DNA from 3 places in the Oxalobacter vibrioformis genome. Region 3 is predicted to be linked to each of the others. Evidence: predicted binding sites of a transcription regulator. Region 3 holds the regulator's gene; each other region holds the start of a gene.
The links. The regulator FliA, encoded in region 3, starts transcription of late flagellar genes. The targets are predictions, from matches to a motif close to CTAAAGTTTNNNNNNNNNNNGCCGNTA.
Positions count from the first base shown of each region.

Region 1: a site for FliA is predicted at 3,494-3,520, ahead of NB640_RS08725 (flagellar protein FliT). Genes of this name have one in related genera too.
Region 2: a site for FliA is predicted at 2,048-2,074, ahead of NB640_RS12590 (DUF5610 domain-containing protein). Genes of this name have one in related genera too.

Region 1 is NZ_CP098242.1:1,749,566-1,754,494, reverse strand. Features, by position in the region: gene ahpC (alkyl hydroperoxide reductase subunit C) at 1-47, shown strand, start outside; gene ahpF (alkyl hydroperoxide reductase subunit F) at 168-1,712, shown strand; gene NB640_RS08735 (SIR2 family NAD-dependent protein deacylase) at 1,768-2,592, shown strand; gene thiM (hydroxyethylthiazole kinase) at 2,594-3,433, shown strand; gene NB640_RS08725 (flagellar protein FliT) at 3,558-3,839, shown strand; gene NB640_RS08720 (O-acetylhomoserine aminocarboxypropyltransferase/cysteine synthase family protein) at 3,889-4,929, opposite strand, start outside.
Region 2 is NZ_CP098242.1:2,543,323-2,548,251, forward strand. Features, by position in the region: gene NB640_RS12585 (autotransporter-associated beta strand repeat-containing protein) at 1-1,239, shown strand, start outside; gene NB640_RS12590 (DUF5610 domain-containing protein) at 1,316-1,963, opposite strand; gene NB640_RS12595 (hypothetical protein) at 2,100-2,420, opposite strand; gene NB640_RS12600 (hypothetical protein) at 2,395-2,862, opposite strand; gene NB640_RS12605 (3-hydroxyacyl-CoA dehydrogenase family protein) at 3,047-4,003, shown strand; gene NB640_RS12610 (hypothetical protein) at 4,040-4,243, opposite strand; gene NB640_RS12615 (putative periplasmic lipoprotein) at 4,403-4,849, shown strand.
Region 3 is NZ_CP098242.1:1,975,482-1,980,410, forward strand. Features, by position in the region: gene flhA (flagellar biosynthesis protein FlhA) at 1-12, shown strand, start outside; gene flhF (flagellar biosynthesis protein FlhF) at 9-1,418, shown strand; gene NB640_RS09740 (MinD/ParA family ATP-binding protein) at 1,411-2,241, shown strand; gene NB640_RS09745 (RNA polymerase sigma factor FliA) at 2,245-2,976, shown strand; gene NB640_RS09750 (flagellar motor protein) at 2,958-3,716, shown strand; gene motD (flagellar motor protein MotD) at 3,767-4,561, shown strand.

The DNA.
Region 1 (4,929 bases), 230 kb from region 3:
GTGATGAGACACTGGCGCCATCCCTTGATCTGGTGGGCAAAATCTGACATGTGCAAACCATTCCGTTTTCGGCAAAACTGCAGCCGGAAACGGAATAATCCGCCCAAATCCGGTAAACTTGAAAAAAGACAACCCTGCCCATGCCCCTATCGCAAAACGGATTCCCCATGTTAGACAAACATTTAAAAGATCAGTTAAAAACCTACCTGGAAAAACTGGCCCAGCCTATTGAAATCACCATTTCAACCGACGACAGTGCCAAATCGCGGGAAATGCTTCAATTACTGCATGAGATCAGAGACCTGTCTCCTCATGTCCGGGTGATTGAAAAGAAGGATGATCCGGGGCGAAAACCGGCTTTTACCATGACCCGTCCTGGAGAAAATACGGGTATTTCCTTTGCCAGTATCCCGATGGGGCACGAATTCACCTCCTTTGTCCTCGCCCTGCTGCAAACGGGCGGGCACCCGCCCAAGGCCGATCCGGAAGTGATTGAACAGATCAAAAATCTGGAAGGAGAGTTTCATTTTGAAACTTTTGTCTCGCTGACCTGCCAGAACTGTCCTGAAGTCGTTCAGGCCTTAAACCTGATGGCGGTTTTAAACCCCAACATCTCTCACGTCATGATTGATGGCGCGCTTTTCCCGGACGAGGCGGCCGAGCGCCATATCATGGGGGTTCCCACGGTTTTCTTAAATGGTCGCCAACTCTCGACCGGCCGCATGACAGTGAAAGAAATCCTGGCGCTTATCGATACCGCCAGTACGGAACGCGAAGTACAGAAAATTTCAGCCAAGGCGCCTTTTGATGTTGTCGTTATCGGTGGCGGCCCCGCCGCTTCAGCAGCGGCTGTCTACGCGGCCAGAAAAGGCATCCGGACAGGACTTGTCACGGAAAATTTCGGCGGGCAGATGCTCAATACCACAACCATCGAAAACCTCATTGCCCTCAAGCAAACGGAAGGCGTCAAATTTTCCGCGGCACTGGAAGAAAATGTTATCGCCCATGGCGTTGATATCATGATCCCGCAAACAGCGACAAAACTGATCCCGGGCAAACTCATTGAAATCCGGATGGAAAGCGGTGCCACCATTAAAAGTAAAACCGTCATTCTGGCGCCCGGCGCACGCTTTCGCCAACTGGGCATTGAAGGCGAAAGCCAGTATATCGGACGCGGTGTTGCATTCTGTGCACACTGTGACGGCCCGCTGTACAAGAATAAACAGGTCGCCGTGATTGGTGGCGGCAACGCAGCAGTAGAAGCGGCAATTGATCTTGCCGGCATCACAGAACATGTCACACTGCTGGCCAGGAACAACAGGATGGAAGCGGATATCGTGTTGCAGGAAAAGCTCAAAAAACTGCCCAATGTCACCATCAAGACAGACGCCCTGGTATTTGAAGTCACTGGTGAACATAGCCGGGTCAATGGCCTGATGTACCGTGATCTGACAACCGATATGACACATAACCTCAAGCTGGAGGGTATCTTTGTCCAGATAGGCCAGCAGCCGGCAACAAAATGGTTGAGTGGTATTGTTGATCTCAATGCGCATGGAGAAATCATCGTGGATGATCATGCCCGCACCTCCGTTCCCGGGGTGTTTGCTGCCGGCGATGCGACCACCGTCCCTTTCAAGCAGATCATTATTGCCATGGGTAACGGCGCCACTGCCGCGCTCAGTGCCTTTGATTATTTGCTCAGAAACTGATAAAACTGTGCGAAACTGTTGCTGATCATACCTTTCCAGATAGCCGGAGCAGAATATGGAACGTGATATCGCAGCAGCCGCACAGCTTATCAAACAGGCAGATGGTTTACTCATCGGCGCAGGAGCCGGTATGGGTGTTGACTCCGGTCTGCCTGATTTCCGGGGAAACGAAGGATTCTGGAAAGCCTATCCCCCGCTGGCCAGGGCGCGCATCGAGTTTGTCGAAATAGCCAACCCGGCATCCTTTTCGGATAACCCTCCACTGGCCTGGGGATTTTATGGCCACCGCCTGCAGCTGTACCGGGATACCATACCGCATGCGGGTTTCCATATTCTCCAGGCATTCGCTGCTGCGATGGAACATGGCCCTTTTGTCTTTACCAGCAACGTTGACGGCCAGTTCCAGAAATCCGGCTTTTTGACTGAGCAGGTTGCTGAATGCCACGGCTCGATTCATCATCTTCAGTGCACCCGTCCCTGTTCTCGCGCCATCTGGCCAGCTGAAAAACTGGCCGTGGAAGTGGATATGGATGTCTGCCATTGGCAGCCGGATTTGCCAACCTGTATTGAATGTGGTGCACTGGCCCGCCCGAATGTCCTGCTGTTTAATGACTGGGGCTGGATATCCGACCAGACCGATCTGCAGATGGAACGGCTGAATAAATGGTACCGGAAGGTGAAAAATCCGGTCGTCATTGAGCTGGGAGCCGGGCTTGCCGTCCCGACCGTCCGGCGTGTCTGTGAATCAACCCCTGCCCCGCTCATCCGCATCAACCTGACTGAGCCGCAAATGGACAGTGGCAGGCAAAATGCCATCAGTCTCAACATGCGCGGGCTGGAAGCGTTAAAACAGATCCATACCATATGGCAGACGCTGTGACATGACATCCGCACCACACACGCTTTCAGTTGAAGATCTCTGGCATGATGTGACCGCTGTACGGGAAAACCGTCCGCTGGTTCACAATATCACCAACTACGTCGTTGCGCCTTATAACGCCAATGCCCTTTTGGCACTGGGCGCCTCTCCTGTCATGGCACATGCCCATGAAGAGGCCGGGGAAATGGCACAGCTTGCCAGCGCCCTGGTCCTCAATATCGGCACGCTTGATCCTTACTGGGTCACTGCCATGAAACACGCCATGGCAGCCGCAAACGAAGCAGGCAAACCCGTTGTCCTTGATCCGGTTGGTGCGGGAGCAACCGCTTACCGTACGGAAACGGTTCATGAACTGATCCGCCTGGGTCCGCCTGCCATCATCCGTGGCAACGCGTCGGAAATCCTGAGTCTTGCGGGATACACTGCGCCGACCAAAGGCGTGGACAGTGCCGCCACATCAGGCACAGCCGTGACGGCCGCCCGCATGCTGGCAGAGAGAATCAACGGTACTGTCTGCATTTCCGGTGCGGATGATCATGTTGTGGACAGCGTGGGCCGCTGGCTCAGCCTGTCAAACGGACATGAATGGATGACACGGATCACTGGAACAGGTTGCTCGGCATCGGCCATGGTGGGCGCTTTTGCCGCGATTCAGCCCGACAGGTGGCGTGCAACAGCTGCTGCCATGGCCTATCTGGGTGTCGCCGGTGAAATCGCTGCCGAAGAAGCCATCAAGGCTGGCTGCGGTGTGGGATCGCTCCAGATGCGGCTTTTAGACAGGCTGCAGTTGCTGTCCCGCCAGGACTTCATCAGCCGCCTGAAAATCACGCATCACAGCTGAAAAATCCCGCTTCAAAAAGAAATAGCAAGGAAAACACCTTCTGTTTTTCTCTTTGCCGCCATCAAGTTCCCGCAAATGCTGCCGTTAAGTTACACATGAGCAAACTTGATTATCTGGTGGTGTAATGGGTTCACTTGAAATAATTAACGTGTACGAGCGCCTTGCGGGACTGACCGCACAAATGGCGGAAGCTGCACTTGCCAGAAACTGGGGTGATTTTGAAACACTCGAAAATCAGTGTGCAAAACAGGTGGAATATGTCAAAACGCTGAAGAAAACACCGCTGACCGGTGAACCGCTTCGCCGTAAAATCCGCTTGTTGAAAGAAATCATGGCACATGACCGGAATATCCGGGAAATGACCGAGCCATGGCAACAGCAGCTTCCTTCTGTCATGCGACATTAAACTTTTCCGGCAGCTTTTCAGCTGCCGGAATCATTTTGGCTTCCTTACCTTACACAGTGGCCAGTGCCTGATCCAGATCGGCTATCAGGTCATCGATATGCTCCAGCCCGATGGAAAGGCGCAGCATATCCTCGGAAACCCCCGCTTTTTCCAATTCTTCCGGGCTTAACTGGCGATGAGTCGTTGAGGCGGAGTGGGTAATCAGCGAACGGGAATCCCCGATATTGACCAGGCGCGTGAAGAGATTTACCGCATCCAGCACGCGCGCCCCTGCATCACGCGGACTGATCCCTGCGGATGGCTTGACGCCAAATGAGAGGATACTTGGCGCTTTGCCATTCATGTATTTCTGAAGCAGCGCATGATCCGGATGATCCGGCAATGCCGCACAATTGACCCATGCCACTTTCGGATGATCTTTCAGATAGCGGGCAACCGCCAGCGCATTATCGCAGGCGCGTTCCATGCGCAGATGCAGGGTTTCAATACCCTGGAGAATCAGGAAAGCATTCATCGGGGAAAGCGCTGCCCCCATATTACGCAACGGTACCACGCGCGCCCGGGTAATATAGGCCGCATCCCCCATCTCTTTCGTGTAGACCACACCGTGGTATGACACATCCGGCTCATTCAAGCGATTGAAACGCTCACTTTCAGCCCAGGGAAATTTTCCGCTGTCGACCACTGCGCCGCCCAGGCTGTTGGCATGTCCACCAAGCGACTTGGTCAGTGCATGCACCACAATATCCGCCCCCCATTCAAAAGGACGGCACAGATAAGGTGTCGGTACGGTATTGTCCACGATCAGCGGAATGCCATGCGCATGGGCAATTTCTGCCAGCCGTTCAATATCGGTCACATTACCGAATGGATTGCCCACGGATTCACAGAAAATCGCCTTGGTTCTTGAATCAATCAGCGGGATAAAACTTTCCGGATCACGTGAATTGGCAAAACGGACATCAATGCCGTATTGCGGCAGGGTATGCGCAAAAAGATTATACGAGCCGCCATACAGCGTGCTGGCTGTGACGATATTGTCACCCATCTCTGAAATCGTCTGGATGGCACAGGTAATGGCCGCCATGCC
Region 2 (4,929 bases), 570 kb from region 3:
ACACTTACCGTTGATACGTTGAGCGGCAGTGGCAATATCCATCTCAACACCAACCTGGGCGCCCGGGTTGGCGACATGCTTGTCGCTGACGATACCTCAGGCAATCATGTCGTATATGTTACCAACCGTGGCGGAAATCCTGCGGCACCCGGCGAATCGCTCAAGATCATTGAAGTCGCCAATAGCAGCAAGGGTGAATTTGCACTGAACAAGGGCAGGGTGGATGTGGGCGCCTACCGCTATACGCTGGTGCGCGGTGACGCCGTGGATGACGGGGCGGGCGGCACCCTCGCCTACAACAACTGGTACCTGTACAACACCGGCATGGCGTCGCCTTTGACCCGGCAGGTGCAGACCATTGCCAACGCCACCAAGTATGCGACGATCGCATCCTTGAATGATATCCACAAACGGATGGGTGAGCTGCGCCTGGATGCGTCGGAAAAAGGCGGCGTGTGGATGCGCTCGTATCGGAGAGGATATGAGAACAACCTCCACCAGGATGCCCGTGCCACCCTGTATGCAACCGGAGGAGAAATCGGTGCCGACAGGCTGGTGGAACTGGACGGCAAACGGCTTTACCTGGGTGGCCTGGTCGGGTATGCCGATTCAACCCTGTCAGGCGTTGACAGCTGGAACGGTGAATCGGAGGATATCCTGGTGGGCGCTTATGCCAGCCTGATGTTTGATAATGGCTCCTACATTGACCTTGTGGGCCGCCATTTCTGGTTTGACCGTGACTACCGGTTTGGCAGTAACGGGGCAACGGAGAAGGGTTCCGGCCGTTACCGGGCTTATTCTATTGACATTGAAGCCGGCCACCGGCTTGACCTGGCCCGCGGCTGGTTCCTTGAGCCGCAGGCAGAGCTGACCTGGCTGAAGACAACCCGCTCTGACTTTACGACAGATAACGGAAACCGCATTGTGATGGATGGTTTTCATACCCTGCTGGGACGGGCAGGGATAACAGCCGGGCGCACGCTGGATATCGGGAAAAACAATAAAACCCAGCTTTACGGGCGTCTTGACCATATCAGGAATTTTACCTCCAACGGCAAGGTTTCCATCAATGGGGATCGTTTCAGCGCTGAAAAAGAAGGGGGCTCATGGGTGCTTTCCGCAGGCCTCCAGACAGCCACCCGGCAGGGACAATTCCATATCGAGCTTGAAACCGGTGTGGGAAGCGCAGACGTAAGGCAGAAGTGGGGTGTTAATTTCGGTGCCCGCTGGGCGTTTTGATTGCAGCATAAAAAAAGCCCGGACAATGTCCGGGCTTACAAATATCATCTTCTTAAAGGGCAGATGAAAAAAACGCTTAATCGCTTACCTTGGTATCACCCGTCACATCAGCAGGCTTGGTTTCTGGCTGGGTTTCCGGTTTCTGAAATGAAGCCAGCTTGTCTGACAGCCAATCATCATAGCCTTTTTGCACCAGATCCCAGGTCTTCTGGATTTCGCTCTTGACGTTGCCGTCAAAGACGTTCAGCGCTTCCAGGATATCAACAGCCTCGCCGTAGCCTTTTTCAAAGCCGCCGCGGATGGTTTCGATGAATTTGGCAGCCACTTCAGCCTCGTCTTCACCTTTATGGGAAGCGGCAAATCGCTCATACAGGCCCAGTGAAAAGCCCAGGATAACACCTGCCGTGCCTTCCGGGGTGGCAAACGGATTGTTTGCGTCGTTCATCGACGGCATCTGGTAATCCGGGTCGATCTTGGATTGAAAACCGCCAATTGATTCGTAAACGCTTTCCAGGCTGGAGCGGAACAAGAGTCCCTGTGGATTGTCACCGGCTTTGACGGAAACTTTGAGAGAAGCTTCAATAATCATGGCATTCTGTGATGCACGCATATTGGAAGCAGTTGGTTTCTGGCTGGCAATTTTACTTGTGACATTGCTGGTATTTGATTCTTTGCTCGTGGAAACGGCCGCAGCGTTTTGCTGCATATTGTTAATAGTCGTCATTTCCAGGTCTCCTGTACGGTATGGGTATCACTATAAAGGCAACCAGGATTCATTTCCCGGTCTGATTCCGCCTAGCTACATTATTTACGGCAGGAAATATAAAAACTTGACTTATTCTGTAAAAAAACATAAAAAACTATTTTATATCATTTAAATATGGCGGTTTATTAAAGTTAATTGTTGGAAATTGGGTGTGTTGATTCAGCGTTTCATCTCTTTGAATTTCCGGATCAGGCAGCAGGAAGGGCTTGAGACAGATCAAGGTGGCATGGGAAAAGACGCAGGGATACATCTGCGGGTCTGCTGCTGCCCGTAGCCGGGAAAAGCGGGGTCTTCCCACTTTCGGTAACCCGATTGGATCCAGCCGTTTCCGTATATACAAGCTGTTTTTCAAAAAAGACAGTTCAAAAGCGTGGTAGGGGAGTCCCAGTTCATACAGGGCAGTATCCAAGGTCATAAGCGCTGATGTTGTCATCAGCACGCGAGTCAAACCCTTCCGGTCTGACAATAGCCGAAAAAGTCCCTCTGACATAAAAAGCCTGTTTTCCATCGTCGATAACGCGCTTGTCTCCTGTTATGGTGAAAGCCAGGTCAAGATAGCCATTGATGATATCTCCGGGTACATAGTGTGCCTTGTCCAGTATCAGGTGCTCGTGGGTGAGGGGGAGGGTTAGCGGCCCGGAAGGGTATATCGGCACCCACGCCAGGGAAGTGAAAAACCTGCCGTTTCTCACCATAATATCCGTGACAAGATGATAGGCCGGATTCATCGGAAAATGGATATAAAGCGTCCCGTCTTTCACCACGGCCCGGGCTTCGGTGATGAGATGTTCGCCCTGGTGATCCGTTTGGCATGCTGTTTTCAGATGCTGCGCAGAAGGGATGTTTTCCACATTCACAGCCTTTCCTGTTTCTGCCGCGGAAAACGAGGCAGAAAGCATCAAAAGAAAAAAGAGCAGGTAGGTTTTTTCATGGCAGGCAGAGATCTTGCTGTTGCCACAGATTGTAACAGCACAGTGGTTTGTTTTTCATCCGGGAGGCTGGTATGCTCTGATGAGACCCCTTAAAGGAAAGGTGACGCCAATGCAAATTCAGGAAATCAGGACAGTTGCCTGTTTGGGAACCGGCACCATGGGACATGGTATTGCCTTCCTTGCTGCGAAAGCCGGATATGACGTTCGCTTTTTTGGCCGCACAAAAGAAAGCATTGAAAAAGGCATGGCTGACATTGACCGGGCCATCGCGCTTTACGAGAACAGCGGCCTGATGCCAACCGGCAGGGCTGATGCGATCAGGCAACGTATCCAGCCTTTTACCAGTGTTGAAAAAGCCGTAGCCGGTGCGGATATGGTGATGGAATCCGTGATTGAAGACCTGGCAGTCAAGCAGTATGTTTTTGCCGAAGCCGAGCGCCACAGCCGTGAAGGCGCCATCCTGGCGACAGATACCTCCAGTCTTTCCCTTTCTGCGATCGCCAGCGGCCTGAAGCACCCGGAATATTTTCTCGGCATCCACTTCTTTACGCCGCCTTATCTCATGCCGGTCGTTGAAGTCTGCCCGATCAGACAGACATTGCCTACCGTGCGCGAAATGGGTGCCGAATGGGTCAGGTCCCTTGGCAATGAGCCGGTAGTTATGGAAAAAGAAGTGCCCGGCATGATCATCAACCGCATCCAGGCAGCCTGTCTGCGTGAGGCACTTCATATGCTGGAGCAGGGCTGGGCAAGTGCCGGGACAATTGACCGGGCAATCGCCATGTCGTTAGGACGCCGCTATGCGGTTACCGGTCCTCTTGAAAGCGCTGATATGGGCGGGCTTGATATTCTCTCCAGTATGCTCACCCAGCTTGCCCCCACGCTCTCTGACCGCATCGATGGTGGCCCGCTCATGGAAGCAGCGGTAAAAGCAGGCAATCTGGGCATGAAAACCGGCAAGGGCATCTATGACTGGCCCGAAGAAACCATTGAGGCGCGCCGCAGTGCCCGCGAACAGTCACTCGTTGCTTTTCTGAAAGCCGATGTGGCGAAAAAAGGCAGATAGGGTCAGGCCTCATTAAATTGCCTGCTGCAAAGCCTTTCAGTGCATCTTTTCGCGTTTTCTTTTTCGCGCGGCGTCATATTTTTTTCGCTCTTCCGGTGTTTCTCCCCACTCGGAATAGCAGATGGCGGCACGTTGCTCCCTTGCCGGGAATTTGTCACGCTCATCTTTTGTCAGCCTGGCGATGCAGCGGGAGATGAACCCCTGTTTTGATTCGCCTTTTTTCGCTTTTGGCATGGGCATGGCGATCTCCTGTGTTATTCATGGGGCAGGTAAAGGCAATTGGAGTCATTCACCGGTTATTGGTTCCCATGGGGGCACAGCGCTTACGCGACAAACCATCTGATTGAGCATGGCTTGGGGTAAAATATTTTCAGCTTTTCAGATTGCAAAGGAAAAACCATGCGAAAAATACTGTTATTCATGATTACCGCCCTTTTTCTGAATGCAGCCTGCGCTGATCCTGTTCCCCCCAGGCTGATGCGCAACCTCAAAGGGCATCACGTTATGCGGGTGTCTTTGCAAAAGGGCACACTCAAGCTCATAACAACCCATGCCGTAGTTAGCCGCGACATTTACGAAAAAGTCATCTCAGAAGGCGCCTGTTCTGTCCTTGTTGCCAATCCGGAAAAGGGCTGGGAAAAGGCCCGGATCGACCGTATTGAAGTCCTGAGCCAGGATGAGCGCCAGGGATATGCCTTTATTGATGCGCGCAACACCTGCCTGGAGTTGGGCAGGATCAAGGATGAAAGCCAGCGCAAGGCTTATTTCACAAAACAGACCTGGATCTGCGCCATGGAAATCTGCGACGACCCCAAACCGGATACCGGCGCAAAAGACAAAAAATAACGGTTGCCGGCACGGCATCCGAAAGAAAACCTGTCCCTGGCAAGGGGCGGGCTTTTTTTATCTGCCCGCATGATGGGTGC
Region 3 (4,929 bases):
GGACAGGCATGAACGTCAAAAAATTTACCGCTAACTCATCACGTGAAGTGATGCGCCTTGTGAGGGAGACGCTCGGCGAGGATGCCGTGATTCTGTCAAACAGGAACGTCAATGGTTATATCGAGATTTTAGCGGTTGCCAATGAATACATGTCGTCTCTGACAGCCCCCGTTTTTGAAAAGGAAGCCCTTGCCGCGCCGATGCCAAAAACACTGCGTCCTGCTGCTGTGCCGGTTGTTCGGGATACGGCCCCGGCGAGGTCTGGTTCTGCAGCTCAGCAGGAAAAGCTGATGGCCAATATCCGCTCCATCGCACAGGAATACCTGCCGCCTGAGCCGGTAGCTGCGCCGCCGGTCATGAAGCCTGCTGCGCCAAAGCCGGTAAAAAAAGCGGCAGCCAAGTCTGCGCCTGCCAAAAAATCCGGTGTTTCTCCTGAGGTGGTCGATACCCGCTTAAAGCATGTCATGACAGAGCTGCGCTCCATGCGGACGATGTTTGAAACGCAACTGGCAGAGATCACCTGGGGCAGCAAGCAGGAACGTGAACCACTGCGGGCTGACCTGATGCGTGAAATGCTCACGGCCGGTTTTTCTCCGGGGATGGCACGTTATCTGGTGGAAAATCTCCCGGAACAGGAAAAGGCCGATGGCGGCATGCGCTGGGTTCAGCGTGCGCTTGCCAGGAATCTGGTGACGGTTGGCAATGAAGATGACCTCCTGGACCAGGGGGGCGTTTTTGCGCTGGTTGGCCCGACCGGTGTGGGGAAAACAACGACGACAGCCAAGCTGGCAGCGCGTTTTGTGATGCGTCACGGTGCTGGAAAACTTGCATTAATTACAACAGACGGGTATCGTATCGGTGGGTTTGAACAATTACGCATTTATGGAAAAATCCTGGGCGTGATGGTGCATTCTGTCAAGGATCAGGCTGATTTGCGCATTGCGCTCGATGAGCTGAAAAACAAGCACACGGTCTTAATCGATACGGTTGGCATGAGCCAGCGCGACAGGATGGTGGCAGACCAGATTGCCATGTTGTCCAATACGGGCAAGGATGTGAAACGGCTGCTTTGCCTTTCAGCCACATCAACAGGGGAAACCTTGAATGAAGTGGTCAGTGCCTACAAGGGCAATGGCTTGGCCGGGTGCATTATGACCAAGATGGATGAGGCAGCAACGATTGGTAACTTGCTGGATGTCATCATCCGCCAGAAGCTGGCGCTTTATTATGTGGCCAATGGTCAGCGTGTGCCTGAAGATCTGGAAGTGGCGGATTCACATGCACTGATCAGACATGCTTTCAGCCTGAAGAAGCAGACCAAAGCCTATACTTTTGACGATGACGAGTTGCCGATGGTGGTTGCCCATTCGATTCAGACAATGAAGCCTGCACGTACCCGGGAGGCCGGACGTGGATAATTTTCAGTTTGACCAGGCCGAGGGATTAAGGCGTCTTCTGGGCGAGCCCCGGCAGCGCATCTATACGTTTTTGTCGACGCTGCCGCACAGAAACAAGAATCATGTCCTTTTCAATCTGGCAGCCTCCCTGTCCCGTTCCGGCAGTGCGGTGATGCTTCTGGATGCGACCTGTTCGCGTGAAGGGGTAGGCTTTTATCAGCCGCAGGAATATGCCAGTGCCACGCTGGCCCAGGTTGCGCGCAATGAATATGCCGTGGATGATGCGTTTTACCATGTGCCACAGGGTTTTGATGTGGTTCGCATGGCGGACTCCGCTGGTGAAATCGGGAAAAAGCGCTCTTTCCGCAACTGGCTGGACCTGTCTTTTGAGTCAGCGGCTGTTGACGCGGATGTGGTGCTGATTGACTCGCTTCTGGATAAGGAAAACGGGTTTTCCCTGACGGCGATGGAAAGCAGTTCGTTGATTTTACTCATAGAGGATACGGAAAGATCAATCAAGGACGCCTATATGCTGATCAAGCGTATGGCTGGTCATTTTGGACGCATGCCGTTTGGTGTGCTAGTATCAGGAAGTGGAGAAAACCGCTCGCAGGCAGTTTTCCGCAATATGGCACAGACAGCCGCACATTACCTGGGTGTTCAGCTGTATTCCATGGGTTATGTGCCGAAGGATGATCACATGGCACGGGCAGCCAGCCTGGGCCGTTCTGTTGTTGATGCTTTCCCGATGGCGCTGTCGTCATTTGCATTCAGACGCATTGCGGGTGCGTTTTCTGATATTGGACCTTCTCAACAGAATGTGTATGAAATGGCTGGTGCATGACGCATGTACAACATACAGGGTAAATCTGACAGAAACGAACTTCTGATTCAGCATGCGCCCCTGGTAAAAAAGCTGGCGCATATGATGAGGGCGAGACTGCCTCCCAGTGTGGAGGTGGATGACCTTATTCAGTCAGGCATGATTGGTCTTTTGGATGCTGCCAGCCGTTATGAGGAGGTGCATGGCGCCCAGTTCGAGACCTACGCGATGCAGCGCATCCGCGGCGCCATGCTCGATGAACTTCGCAGCAATGACTGGATGCCGCGCGGCATGCGCCAGAACATGCGCAAGGTCGAAGATGCCATCCGTACCCTGCAACAGCGCCTGGGCCGCTCGCCCAATGAGTCGGAGGTGGCCAAGCAGCTGAACCTTTCCGTCAAGGCATACCAGGATCTGCTCTTTGATGGTGCAGGTCACCAGCTGGTTTATTACGAAGATTTCTTTGATTCGGAGTCAAGTGAGCACTTCCTTGACCGGCACGCGACTGACGTGGCAGAAGACCCGCTACAGATGCTCATGGACAGTGGTTTCAGACACGCGGTAATTGATGCGATTGATGCACTGCCTGAGCGGGAAAAGCTGTTGATGGGCCTGTATTATGAGCAGGAAATGAATCTCAAGGAGATCGGGGCAATCATGGGCGTCACGGAATCGCGTGTCAGCCAGTTGCACAGTCAGGCAATTGCACGCATGCGTGTCAGGTTAAAGGAGCTTATGTGGACTGGGGAAGCATAGTCGGTATTATCCTCGGTGTTGGCGGCATTGTTGCCGGTCAGGTCATCGAAGGCGGTCATATCACTTCGCTTTTGCAGCCGGCTGCATTTGTGATTGTTTTTGTCGGCACGCTCGGTGCGGTTGTTTTGCAGTCGGGTTTTCCTGTTTTCTGGCGCGGTGTGAAGCTGGTCAGGATCGTTTTTTTTCCGCCCGAAGATGATTACCCACAGATGCAGACAGATATCGGACGCTGGAGCCTGATCGCCTGGCGTGATGGGACACTGGCACTGGAAGGCCAGATCAACCAGGCAAAACATCCTTTTGTCCGTGCAGGGCTTCGTTATGTGGTCGATAATGTGGACCCGATGAAGCTGAGAAATCTTCTGGAAGCTGAAATCCAGGTTTACGAAGAAAACGAAAAGCTGCCTATCCGTATCTGGGAAGCGGCTGGCGGCTACGCACCGACGATTGGTATTTTGGGTGCGGTGCTGGGGCTGATCCATGTGATGGAGAATCTTTCCGACCCGGGACGTCTGGGGAGCGGTATTGCCGTGGCATTTGTTGCCACGATTTACGGTGTGGGTCTTGCCAACCTGGTCTTCCTCCCGATCAGTAACCGCTTAAAGGCATGGCTTAATCGTGAGGTGACCAAGCGTGAAATGCTGCTGGAAGCCTTTTTCGGCATGCTGATGGGCGAGCATCCCCGCATGGTTTCCGAGCGGATGGCGATTTTTCTGCCCAAACGGGAAGGAAAAAAATAGATCAGGCTTTTTGACCGGCCTGTCTGAAGCAACATTGTCAGGAAATGCGCATGGCAAGAAAAAAACGCGAAGAGGAAAGTGACAATCATGAAAGGTGGCTGGTCTCCTACGCCGACTTTATTACCCTGCTTTTTGCGTTTTTTGTGGTGATGTATGCCATCTCTTCTGTCAATGAAAACAAGTATCGTGAATTGACCCAGTCTATTGGCTCGGCTTTTGGCGTCAAGGTTGTGCCAACGGTTATTAACGAGAATCCGCCTGTCTCCATTGTGCCTCCCGCTATTACCCGTCCTTTGCGGAAAAAGGCCACAACCAATACGGAAATCAGAAAAGAGCGCGAAAAGATGACCGGGATCGGGCGTGACCTGATGAAGGTACTGTCTCCGCTGATTAATGAGGGCAAGGTGAAGGTCATACAAAGCGCGCGCGGCGTCAATGTGGAAATCAATGCCAGTGTCCTGTTTGCGCCTGCCGAGGCTCGTCTTTCGCGGCAGTCTGAGGAGGTGTTACGGGCGGTTGCCCAGATCCTGAAAGATGAGCCAAATGATATCCAGGTAGAAGGGTTTACGGATAATATGCCAATCAGTTCGGCACAGTATCCTTCCAACTGGGAGCTTTCTTCTGCCAGGGCGAGCAGTGTGGTGCGGCTTTTTGTTGATCAGGGTATCGCCGGGGAGCGGATGGTGGCAATCGGACGTAGCGCCAATAGCCCGATTGATGATAATGCGACTTCTGATGGACGTTCGCGCAACAGAAGGGTGGCGCTGACGGTTTTATCCAATATTCCGGAGGCAGTGACAGAGGTGCCGGTATCGGTTAGCGAAAATAATACGGCAGGGCACTGATTCATCCAGCGCTTACCTGTCTTGAAGGGACGGCATATGCCGCCCCTTTTTGTTTGCCTGAATGTCATATTCCTCTGTCGGGGTAGTGTTTTCCCGCATTCAAATCCAGGAAATAAGGGGTAAAAGCCGTTCAATTCATCGAATTGGCACCATCCCCGGTGGATGAAAAAAAGCGAAAAAGCGGCGATTTATGGTTTATCCTGAAAAAAACATCACATTCAAAACGATGATAAAAAGGCAAAACACCACGCTTATCGGCGTTTTGAATCGGGTGTGTCAAACAGGTTGAATTTGTTTTAGTATATTGATTTAATTAAATATATTTGCCTTGTTTCCTTGCTTGAAAAAAATCTTCGCCCACCCTAAAG